Regions from separate parts of the Citrobacter farmeri genome, predicted to be linked through region 1. Evidence: predicted binding sites of a transcription regulator. Region 1 holds the regulator's gene; the other holds the start of a gene.

Region 1 (5,411 bases):
GACTGCAGGTTCAGCTTATTTGCATCACCGGTCGACCAGAAAGCAGCATGGCACGTGCTGCGGATGTCCATCTGTGTGTTAAAGTACCGCAAGAAGCCTGTCCGCTTGGGCTGGCACCGACAAGCAGCACCACCGCCACATTAGTGATGGGCGATGCGCTGGCGGTGGCGTTATTAAAGGCACGCGGCTTTACCGCAGAGGATTTTGCCCTGTCGCATCCGGGCGGTGCGCTGGGACGTAAACTGCTGTTGCGCGTTAACGATATTATGCATACGGGCGATGAAATCCCGCATGTCACCAAAGATGCCAGCCTGCGCGATGCGCTGCTGGAAATCACCCGCAAGAACCTCGGGATGACCGTGATTTGCGATGATGCGATGAAGATCGACGGTATCTTCACCGACGGTGATTTACGTCGCGTCTTTGATATGGGCGTTGACGTACGCCAACTCGGCATTGCCGACGTGATGACGCCTGGGGGAATTCGTGTGCGTCCAGGAATTCTGGCGGTTGATGCCCTGAACTTAATGCAGTCCCGCCACATCACCTCCGTGATGGTTGCCGATGGCGACCAGTTACTCGGTGTGTTACATATGCATGATCTCCTGCGTGCAGGCGTTGTGTAGAAATTCAAGGATAAAGAGAAATGAGCAAAGCAGGTGCGTCGCTTGCGACCTGTTATGGACCCGTCAGCGCGGACGTCATCGCCAAAGCAGAGAATATCCGTCTGCTGATTCTGGATGTCGATGGCGTACTGTCGGATGGCCTGATTTATATGGGCAACAACGGTGAAGAACTGAAGGCTTTCAACGTCCGTGACGGTTACGGGATTCGTTGTGCGCTAACGTCTGACATCGACGTCGCCATCATTACCGGACGAAAGGCTAAACTAGTAGAAGATAGGTGTGCCACGCTGGGGATCACGCATCTGTATCAGGGGCAGTCGGACAAGCTGGTTGCCTTTCACGATCTGCTGGCAAAACTGGCGATTGCGCCAGAAAACGTGGCCTACGTCGGTGACGATCTGATTGACTGGCCGGTAATGGAAAAAATTGGCCTGAGCATTGCCGTTGCGGATGCGCATCCGTTACTGCTGCCGCGCGCGGATTACGTCACGACAATCGCGGGCGGACGCGGTGCGGTACGAGAAGTCTGTGATTTATTATTACTGGCGCAGGGTAAGCTTGATGAGGCCAAAGGGCAATCGATATGAGTAAAGCCAGACGTTGGGTTATCATTCTACTGTCGTTGGCCGTGCTGGTGCTGATTGGTATTAACCTGGCCGATAAAGACGACACGGCTCAGGTGGTAGTGAATACGAGCGATCCGACTTATAAAAGCGAGCACACGGACACCGTTGTCTATAGCCCGGAAGGCGCACTGAGCTATCGCTTGATCGCTCAACATGTTGAATATTATTCCGATCAGGCCGTTTCGTGGTTCACGCAACCCGTGTTAACGACGTTTGATAAGGACAAAATCCCGACGTGGTCAATCAAAGCTGATAAAGCCAAGCTGACTGAGGATCGGATGCTGTATCTTTATGGTCACGTTGAAGTCAACGCGCTGGTGCCTGACGCTCAACTTCGCAGAATTACCACCGATAACGCGCAGATCAATCTGGTGACGCAGGATGTTACCTCTGAAGACCTCGTCACGTTATACGGAACAACATTTAACTCCAGCGGACTGAAAATGCGCGGCAACTTACGCAGCAAGAACGCCGAGCTGATTGAAAAGGTTAGAACCTCCTATGAAATTCAAAACAAACAAACTCAGCCTTAATCTTGTGCTTGCCAGCTCACTTCTGGCCGCCAGTATTCCGGCATTCGCCGTCACCGGTGATACCGAACAGCCGATCCACATTGAATCGGACCAGCAGTCTCTGGATATGCAGGGGAACGTCGTGACCTTCACCGGCAATGTCATTGTGACCCAGGGCACGATCAAAATTAACGCCGATAAAGTGGTCGTTACCCGTCCTGGCGGTGAGGAGGGCAAAGAGGTCATTGACGGCTTCGGCAACCCGGCCACCTTCTATCAAATGCAGGACAATGGTAAGCCGGTGAAAGGCCACGCGTCGAAAATGCATTATGAGCTGGCGAAAGACTTTGTCGTGCTCACCGGTAATGCGTACCTGGAACAGCTCGACAGCAACATCACCGGGGACAAAATTACCTATCTGGTGAAAGAGCAGAAAATGCAGGCCTTCAGTGAGAAAGGCAAGCGTGTGACGACCGTTCTGGTCCCGTCGCAACTGCAGGACAAAAACAAAAACCAGGCCCCGGCTCAGAAGAAGAGTAACTAATTCGCTATGGCAACATTAACTGCAAAGAATCTGGCGAAGGCCTACAAAGGCCGCCGCGTCGTGGAAGATGTCAGCCTGACCGTCAACTCGGGCGAGATTGTCGGTCTGCTTGGGCCGAACGGTGCGGGTAAAACCACCACCTTCTACATGGTCGTCGGTATTGTGCCGCGTGATGCCGGTAACATCATCATTGATGATGAAGACATTAGCCTGTTACCGCTGCACGCCCGCGCGCGCCGTGGGATTGGCTATCTGCCGCAGGAGGCGTCGATTTTCCGCCGTCTGAGCGTATTCGATAACCTGATGGCCGTGCTGCAAATCCGTGACGATCTCTCTAGCGAACAGCGTGAAGACCGTGCAAACGAGCTGATGGAAGAGTTCCACATCGAGCATCTGCGCGACAACATGGGTCAGTCGCTCTCCGGGGGGGAACGTCGTCGTGTGGAAATCGCCCGCGCGCTGGCGGCCAATCCGAAGTTTATCCTGCTGGATGAACCGTTTGCTGGTGTTGACCCCATTTCCGTTATCGATATCAAGCGCATTATTGAGCATCTGCGTGACAGCGGTCTCGGCGTGTTGATTACCGATCATAACGTCCGCGAAACGCTGGCCGTGTGTGAGCGGGCCTACATCGTGAGCCAGGGACACCTGATCGCGCACGGTACGCCAACAGAAATCCTGCAGGACGAACACGTTAAGCGCGTATACCTTGGGGAAGACTTCAGACTCTGATAGGGTAGAAGTTTGCGACGTCATAGCGGGAGAAAACGACTCTGAACATGAAGCAAGGTTTGCAACTCAGGCTGAGCCAACAACTGGCGATGACGCCGCAACTACAACAGGCGATCCGTCTGTTGCAGTTGTCCACGCTGGAACTGCAGCAGGAACTCCAGCAGGCGCTGGAAAGTAATCCGCTGCTGGAGCAAACCGATCTTCACGACGAAGTTGATACCCACGAAACGCAGGACAGTGAATCGCTGGATACCGCCGACGCCCTCGAACAAAAAGAGATGCCGGAAGAGTTACCGCTCGACGCCAGCTGGGATGAAATCTACACCGCCGGGACGCCGTCGGGCACCAGCGGTGATTACATCGACGATGAGCTGCCTGTTTATCAGGGTGAAACCACGCAGACCCTACAGGATTACCTGATGTGGCAGGTGGAACTCACCCCTTTTTCTGATACCGACCGCGCGATCGCTACCTCTATTGTTGATGCCGTTGATGATACCGGCTATCTCACCGTTTCGCTGGATGACATCCTCGAAAGCATGGGCAATGAAGACGTGGGGCTTGATGAGGTCGAAGCCGTTCTCAAACGTATTCAGCGGTTTGATCCCGTTGGTGTGGCGGCAAAAGATCTGCGTGATTGTCTGCTAATCCAGCTCTCGCAGTTCGACAAAGCGACGCCTTTCCTTGAAGAAGCCCGGCAGATCATCAGCGATCATCTCGATCTGCTGGCGAACCACGACTTCCGCACCCTGATGCGCGTCACTCGCCTCAAAGAAGAGGTGCTCAAAGAGGCGGTCAATCTGATTCAGTCGCTCGATCCTCGCCCCGGCCAGTCGATCCAGACCGGTGAACCAGAATACGTGATCCCGGATGTGCTGGTACGTAAGCATAACGGGCACTGGACGGTCGAGCTCAACGGCGACAGCGTTCCACGCCTGCAGATCAATCAACACTATGCCGCAATGTGCAACGGTGGGCGCAATGACGCCGACAGCCAGTACATCCGCAGTAATTTGCAGGACGCGAAATGGCTGATTAAGAGTCTGGAGAGCCGCAACGATACCCTGCTGCGCGTCAGCCGTTGTATCGTTGAGCAGCAACAAGCCTTCTTTGAGCAAGGCGAAGAGTTTATGAAACCGATGGTACTGGCGGATATCGCCCAGGCCGTCGAGATGCATGAGTCGACCATTTCTCGTGTGACCACGCAGAAGTATCTGCACAGTCCGCGCGGCATTTTTGAACTGAAGTATTTTTTCTCCAGCCATGTGAATACCGAGGGGGGTGGCGAAGCTTCCTCCACGGCGATCCGCGCACTGGTGAAGAAGTTGATTGCGGCGGAAAACCCCGCGAAGCCCCTGAGCGACAGCAAGCTAACATCGATGCTGTCGGAACAAGGCATCATGGTGGCACGCCGCACCGTTGCGAAGTACCGAGAGTCTTTATCCATTCCGCCGTCAAACCAGCGCAAACAACTGGTGTGACCCAACCGATAAGGAAGACACTATGCAGCTCAACATCACTGGAAACAACGTCGAGATCACAGAAGCCCTGCGTGACTTTTTGAATACCAAGTTCGCCAAACTCGAACAGTATTTTGACAGGATTAATCAGGTCTATATTGTGTTAAAAGTGGAGAAAGTCACCCACATCTCGGATGCAACACTGCATGTAAACGGTGGCGAAATTCACGCCAGCGCGGAAGGTCAGGATATGTACGCGGCCATTGATGGCCTGATTGATAAGCTGGCAAGACAACTCACTAAGCACAAAGATAAATTGAAACAACACTAATTGTCCGGGCAGTTAGCGGGTGCAGGACGGCCTGTTGTGCAGAACAACAGGCCATTTGTACAGTTAGCGCTCCGAACTTGTCCCGCCGCTGCGGGGCAGGTTCTTAGGTGAAATTATGATAAATAACGATACGACTCTACAACTGAGCAGTGTACTTAACCAGGAATGTACGCGCAGTGCCGTTCACTGCCAGAGTAAAAAACGCGCGCTGGAAATCATCAGTGAACTGGCGGCAAAACAGCTCAGTTTACCGCCGCAGGTTGTTTTTGAAGCGATCCTGACGCGCGAAAAAATGGGCAGTACCGGCATCGGCAATGGGATCGCTATTCCGCACGGTAAGCTGGAAGAAGATACCTTGCGCGCCGTCGGCGTGTTTGTGCAACTGGAAACGCCAATCGCCTTCGACGCGATTGATAATCAACCCGTTGATCTGCTTTTTGCCCTGCTGGTGCCTGCGGATCAAACCAAAACGCATCTGCATACGTTATCGCTGGTGGCTAAGCGTCTGGCGGATAAAACTATCTGCCGTCGACTACGCGCCGCACAGAGCGATGAAGAATTGTATCAAATCATCACTGAC
Region 2 (5,411 bases), 730 kb from region 1:
AGCCCCTTTTTCATGACCAAACAGCTCGGACTCGATCAAATCTTTGGGTATCGCAGCCATGTTCAGTGCGATAAACGGCGCTTTGGCGCGTGGACTGTGGCGATGCAGGGCATGCGCAACCAGTTCTTTACCCGTCCCGGATTCCCCGTTGATTAACACGCTGATGGAGGAACGAGAGAGCCGCCCGATAATACGAAACACATCCTGCATGGCCGGCGCTTCACCGATGATGTCGGTTGTCGGGCCGTTGAGTTGAATATTGCGCGGCTGCTGCTGTTCCTGATAATGGCTGATGGCGCGCTCAACCAGCGCCACCGCTTCATCGATATCAAAGGGTTTCGGCAGATAATCAAACGCCCCTTGTTGATAGGCGCTGACGGCGGCATCCAGGTCGGAATGCGCGGTCATGATGATGACCGGAAGCATCGGATGACGCTGTTTAATTTGTTTTAATAGCGCCAGCCCGTCCATTCCCGGCATCCGAATATCGGACAACAGTACGTCCGGCGTTTTGCTTGCCAGCGCGCCCAACACATCGTTACCGTTTTCAAAGGTCGTACAACTCAGACCTGCTCCGGCGAGAGCACGTTCAAGCACCCAACGGATGGAACTATCGTCATCGACTACCCAGACTATCCCTCGTTGCATAAGCACCTCTATTTCCGAATCGGCAGATAAACCGAGAACTCGGTATGACCTGGCCAACTGGTAAATTCAATTTTGCCGGAATGCTGATCGATCAAATTGCGGGCGATAGATAATCCTAACCCGGTGCCGCCTTCGCGGCCGCTGACCATGGGATAAAACAGCGTATCCTGTAAGTGGGAAGGGATCCCCGGCCCGTTGTCTTCAACGTCAATACGCGCCGCCAGGCGATAGCGCTCGCCGTGCAGCGTGAGCTGGAAAGCGGTGCGGGTACGCAGCACAATCTCTCCGCCGTCGGGCCCCAGCGCCTGTAACGCATTGCGGACAATGTTCAACAACACCTGCTCGATTTGTTCCGGGTCGTGCGGCAGTTCCGGCAAGCTGGGATCGTAATCACGGACCAACGTGACGTTGGTCGGTAACTCCATAGAAACCAGTGCTACCACGCGCTCTGCCACCTTATGAATGCTTTCCGTGACATGCGTTCCTGGCATCTGCGGGCCTAATAACCTGTCGACCAGATTACGCAGTCGATCAGCCTGTTCAATAATGACTTTGGTGTATTCCAGCAGCGCCGGATCGGGCAGGGCTTTGCTTAATAGCTGTGCTGCGCCGCGTAAGCCACCGAGCGGGTTTTTAATCTCGTGCGCCAGTCCACGTACCAGATCGCGTGCGGCGACCTGCTGAGCGTGCTGTAGCTGCTCCTGGCTCAGACGGCGTTGGTTATCCATCGGTGCCATTTCAAGCAGGATCTGACCGTCCGGCAAACGCTGCGCGGTGAGAGACAGAATGTGTGAACGCCCGTCAATCACCAGCGTGACTTCATTGTCGGTAAAACCTTGCCCCGCCTCTAAGCTTTCGCGCATCAGCTCGATATTCAAAGAAAAATAGCTCAGGAGTTCAGGAAGCGGTGTACCAAACAGTTTGCGGGAGCTTTGGGCGAGTAACTGCTGCGCGGCCGGGTTGGCGTAATGCACCGCCAGCTCATCGTCGACCAGTAAGATGCTGTTGATTAAAGAATTGAGGATCTGCCCAGCATCGGGCAGCGTGCCTGTTGCCATATAGCAGTCTCCTGAATAGTGTGCACCAATTTAGTGCATTATAGCTTTTTATGTAGAAAAAGCGCGAAGGATCAGGTTGTTGACGGTGAAAAAAGCCCATCGTGTGATGGGCTAAAAGTTTCCACGGCAACTAAAATTCTCCGTATCTTTCTTACCGCAGCGGTGTTGGCTGCTCTCAGTCACCCGAATCACTTAGTGGACTAAGCTCATCGGGATTCCATCGATTGCCGCCTTGCTGCAATAAGAAATCTACGGGAATTACAACTAATTATCATTAAACGCTGTAGTACAGCTCAAACTCTACCGGGTGCGGCGTCATGCGTACGCGGTCGTTTTCTTCAATACGCAGCGCGATGTAAGCATCGATGGCTTCATCAGTGAACACGCCACCTGCTTTCAGGAACTCGCGGTCCAGATTCAGCTCGTTCAGTGCTTCTTCCAGAGAGCCTGCAACCTGTGGGATCTCTTTTGCTTCTTCCGGCGGCAGGTCGTACAGGTTTTTGTCCATCGCTTCGCCCGGGTGGATTTTGTTCTTAATACCGTCAAGACCAGCCATCAGCAGGGCTGCAAAGCACAGGTACGGGTTCGCTGCCGGATCCGGGAAGCGGACTTCGATACGACGTGCTTTCGGAGAAGCCACCACCGGAATACGGATAGAAGCAGAACGGTTACGGGCAGAATAAGCCAGCATGACCGGAGCTTCGTAACCTGGGACCAGACGCTTGTATGAGTTGGTGGTCGGGTTCGCCAGGGCGTTAATCGCTTTAGCGTGTTTGATCACGCCGCCAATGTAGTACAGCGCCTGTTCAGACAGACCAGCATATTTGTCACCAGAGAACAGGTTGGTGCCGTTTTTGGACAGAGACATGTGGCAGTGCATGCCGGAACCGTTATCGCCGAACATCGGTTTTGGCATGAAGGTCGCGGTTTTACCGAAGCGATGAGCGACGTTGTGCACCACATATTTGTAGATCTGAATTTCGTCCGCTTTTTTGGTCATGGTGTTGAAGCGAGTCGCCACTTCGTTCTGACCTGCGGTTGCCACTTCATGGTGGTGGGCTTCAACAACCAGGCCCATCTGCTCCATTACCAGACACATTTCAGAACGGATGTCCTGAGCGGAGTCTACTGGCGGAACCGGGAAGTAGCCGCCTTTCACTGCCGGACGGTGACCTTTGTTACCACCTTCGTACTGAGTGGAGGAGTTCCACGCGCCTTCGATGTCATCGATAGCCACGTGAGAACCGGAGATTGACGCGCCGAAACGGATGTCGTCAAACAGGAAAAATTCTGGTTCTGGCCCAAACAGAACGGTATCCGCGATACCGGTGGAGCGCAGATACTCTTCAGCACGCTTGGCGATAGAACGCGGGTCGCGGTCATAGCCCTGCAGAGTGCCGGGTTCCAGGATATCACAACGGATGATCAGCGTAGAATCAGCGAAGAACGGGTCGATAACTGCGGTAGAGGCATCCGGCATCAGCACCATGTCGGATTCGTTGATGCCTTTCCAGCCACCAATCGAAGAGCCGTCAAACATTTTGCCTTCTTCAAAGAATTCGGCATTTACCTGATGAGCAGGAATTGTGACGTGCTGTTCTTTACCTTTGGTATCAGTGAAGCGCAAATCAACAAACTTCACTTCGTGCTCATTCAGCATCGTCAAAACGTGTTCAGCGGACATACTTAACTCTCCAGATTGGTCATAGTCGTCGTGGTAACGAGGTGTTCAATTCTTTAATCATTGGCCGTGTCGCCGTAAAAAAGATAAAGCGAAATCTGTGCCAACTTTTAAATTGCCCCTAAAAGGCGTTATCATGCGCACCATCGTGCAAAAGGGTTGCACCATGTTGTGTATGTTGCACCAGTATAGTGCTTTAATGTGAACATTGAGCACCATATTGGTGCAATGAACCGTGTATAACCCTTTTAACGCTCCGTGAAAGCGATCACAAAGAAACTCTGCAATACTTGTTTGCGGAGGATGTTTGTGATCCTGTTTTGTAGTGCGATTAATCCGTGTACAATAACGCGCTATTTCTAATGCCTGAGGCAAAGTTGTGATCGAAAATTTGCGTAACATCGCCATCATCGCGCACGTTGACCATGGTAAAACTACCCTGGTTGATAAGCTGCTGCAGCAATCCGGTACGTTCGACTCTCGTGCCGAAACTCAAGAGCGTGTGATGGACTCCAACGATTTGGAGAAAGAGCGTGGGATTACCATCCTCGCGAAAAACACCGCTATCAAATGGAATGATTACCGTATCAACATCGTTGATACCCCTGGGCACGCAGACTTCGGTGGTGAAGTTGAGCGTGTCATGTCCATGGTTGACTCTGTGCTGCTGGTGGTTGACGCATTTGACGGCCCGATGCCGCAGACGCGCTTCGTAACCAAAAAAGCCTTTGCGCATGGCCTGAAGCCCATCGTGGTCATCAACAAAGTAGACCGTCCTGGCGCGCGTCCGGACTGGGTTGTCGATCAGGTATTTGACCTGTTTGTGAACCTCGACGCGACCGACGAACAGCTGGACTTCCCGATCATCTACGCTTCCGCGCTGAACGGTATTGCCGGTCTGGATCACGAAGATATGGCGGAAGACATGACCCCGCTGTATCAGGCGATTGTCGACCACGTACCTGCGCCGGACGTTGACCTTGATGGTCCGTTCCAGATGCAGATCTCTCAGCTGGACTACAACAACTACGTTGGCGTTATCGGTATCGGTCGCATCAAACGCGGTAAAGTGAAGCCGAACCAGCAGATCACTATCGTGGATAGCGAAGGCAAAACCCGTAACGGTAAAGTCGGTAAAGTGCTGACTCACCTGGGTCTGGAGCGTATCGACAGCGATCTGGCTGAAGCGGGCGACATCATCGCGATCACTGGTCTGGGCGAACTGAACATCTCTGACACCATCTGCGATCCGCAGAATGTGGAAGCCCTGCCGGCGCTGTCTGTTGATGAACCGACCGTTACCATGTTCTTCAACGTCAACACCTCTCCGTTCTGTGGTAAAGAAGGTAAATACGTTACCTCTCGTCAGATCCTTGATCGCCTGAATAAAGAGCTGGTGCATAACGTTGCGCTGCGTGTTGAAGAAACGGAAGATGCGGACGCGTTCCGTGTATCCGGTCGCGGTGAGCTGCACCTGTCAGTTCTGATCGAAAACATGCGTCGTGAAGGTTTCGAAATGGCGGTTTCCCGTCCGAAAGTTATCTTCCGCGAAATCGACGGCCGTAAACAAGAGCCGTTCGAAAACGTTACGCTGGACGTTGAAGAGCAGCACCAGGGTTCTGTCATGCAGGCACTGGGCGAACGTAAAGGCGACCTGAAAAACATGAATCCAGATGGCAAAGGCCGCGTACGTCTCGACTACGTGATCCCAAGCCGTGGTCTGATCGGCTTCCGTTCAGAATTCATGACCATGACCTCCGGTACGGGTCTGCTGTACTCCACCTTCAGCCATTACGACGACGTACGTCCGGGTGAAGTGGGTCAGCGTCAGAACGGTGTACTGATCTCTAACGGTCAGGGTAAAGCGGTTGCGTTTGCACTGTTCAGCCTGCAGGACCGCGGTAAGCTGTTCCTGGGTCACGGTGCCGAAGTGTACGAAGGCCAGATCATCGGTATTCACAGCCGTTCCAACGACCTGACCGTAAACTGCCTGACCGGTAAGAAGCTGACCAACATGCGTGCTT

The links. Region 1 encodes sigma-54, which starts transcription at its own class of promoters, with help from an activator protein. Its sites were predicted from a motif close to GTTGGCACANNTTTCGCTNT; they were not measured.
Region 2: a site for sigma-54 is predicted at 3,476-3,495, ahead of glnA (glutamate--ammonia ligase). Genes of this name have one in related genera too.

The regions. Positions count from the first base shown of each region.
Region 1 covers NZ_CP077291.1:4,268,776-4,274,186, forward strand. The annotation lists gene kdsD (arabinose-5-phosphate isomerase KdsD) at 1-626, shown strand, start outside; gene kdsC (3-deoxy-manno-octulosonate-8-phosphatase KdsC) at 647-1,213, shown strand; gene lptC (LPS export ABC transporter periplasmic protein LptC) at 1,210-1,785, shown strand; gene lptA (lipopolysaccharide ABC transporter substrate-binding protein LptA) at 1,754-2,308, shown strand; gene lptB (LPS export ABC transporter ATP-binding protein) at 2,315-3,040, shown strand; gene rpoN (RNA polymerase factor sigma-54) at 3,088-4,521, shown strand; gene hpf (ribosome hibernation promoting factor) at 4,544-4,831, shown strand; gene ptsN (PTS IIA-like nitrogen regulatory protein PtsN) at 4,947-5,411, shown strand, end outside.
Region 2 covers NZ_CP077291.1:127,706-133,116, forward strand. The annotation lists gene glnG (nitrogen regulation protein NR(I)) at 1-648, opposite strand, end outside; gene glnL (nitrogen regulation protein NR(II)) at 657-1,706, opposite strand; gene glnA (glutamate--ammonia ligase) at 1,981-3,390, opposite strand; gene typA (ribosome-dependent GTPase TypA) at 3,767-5,411, shown strand, end outside.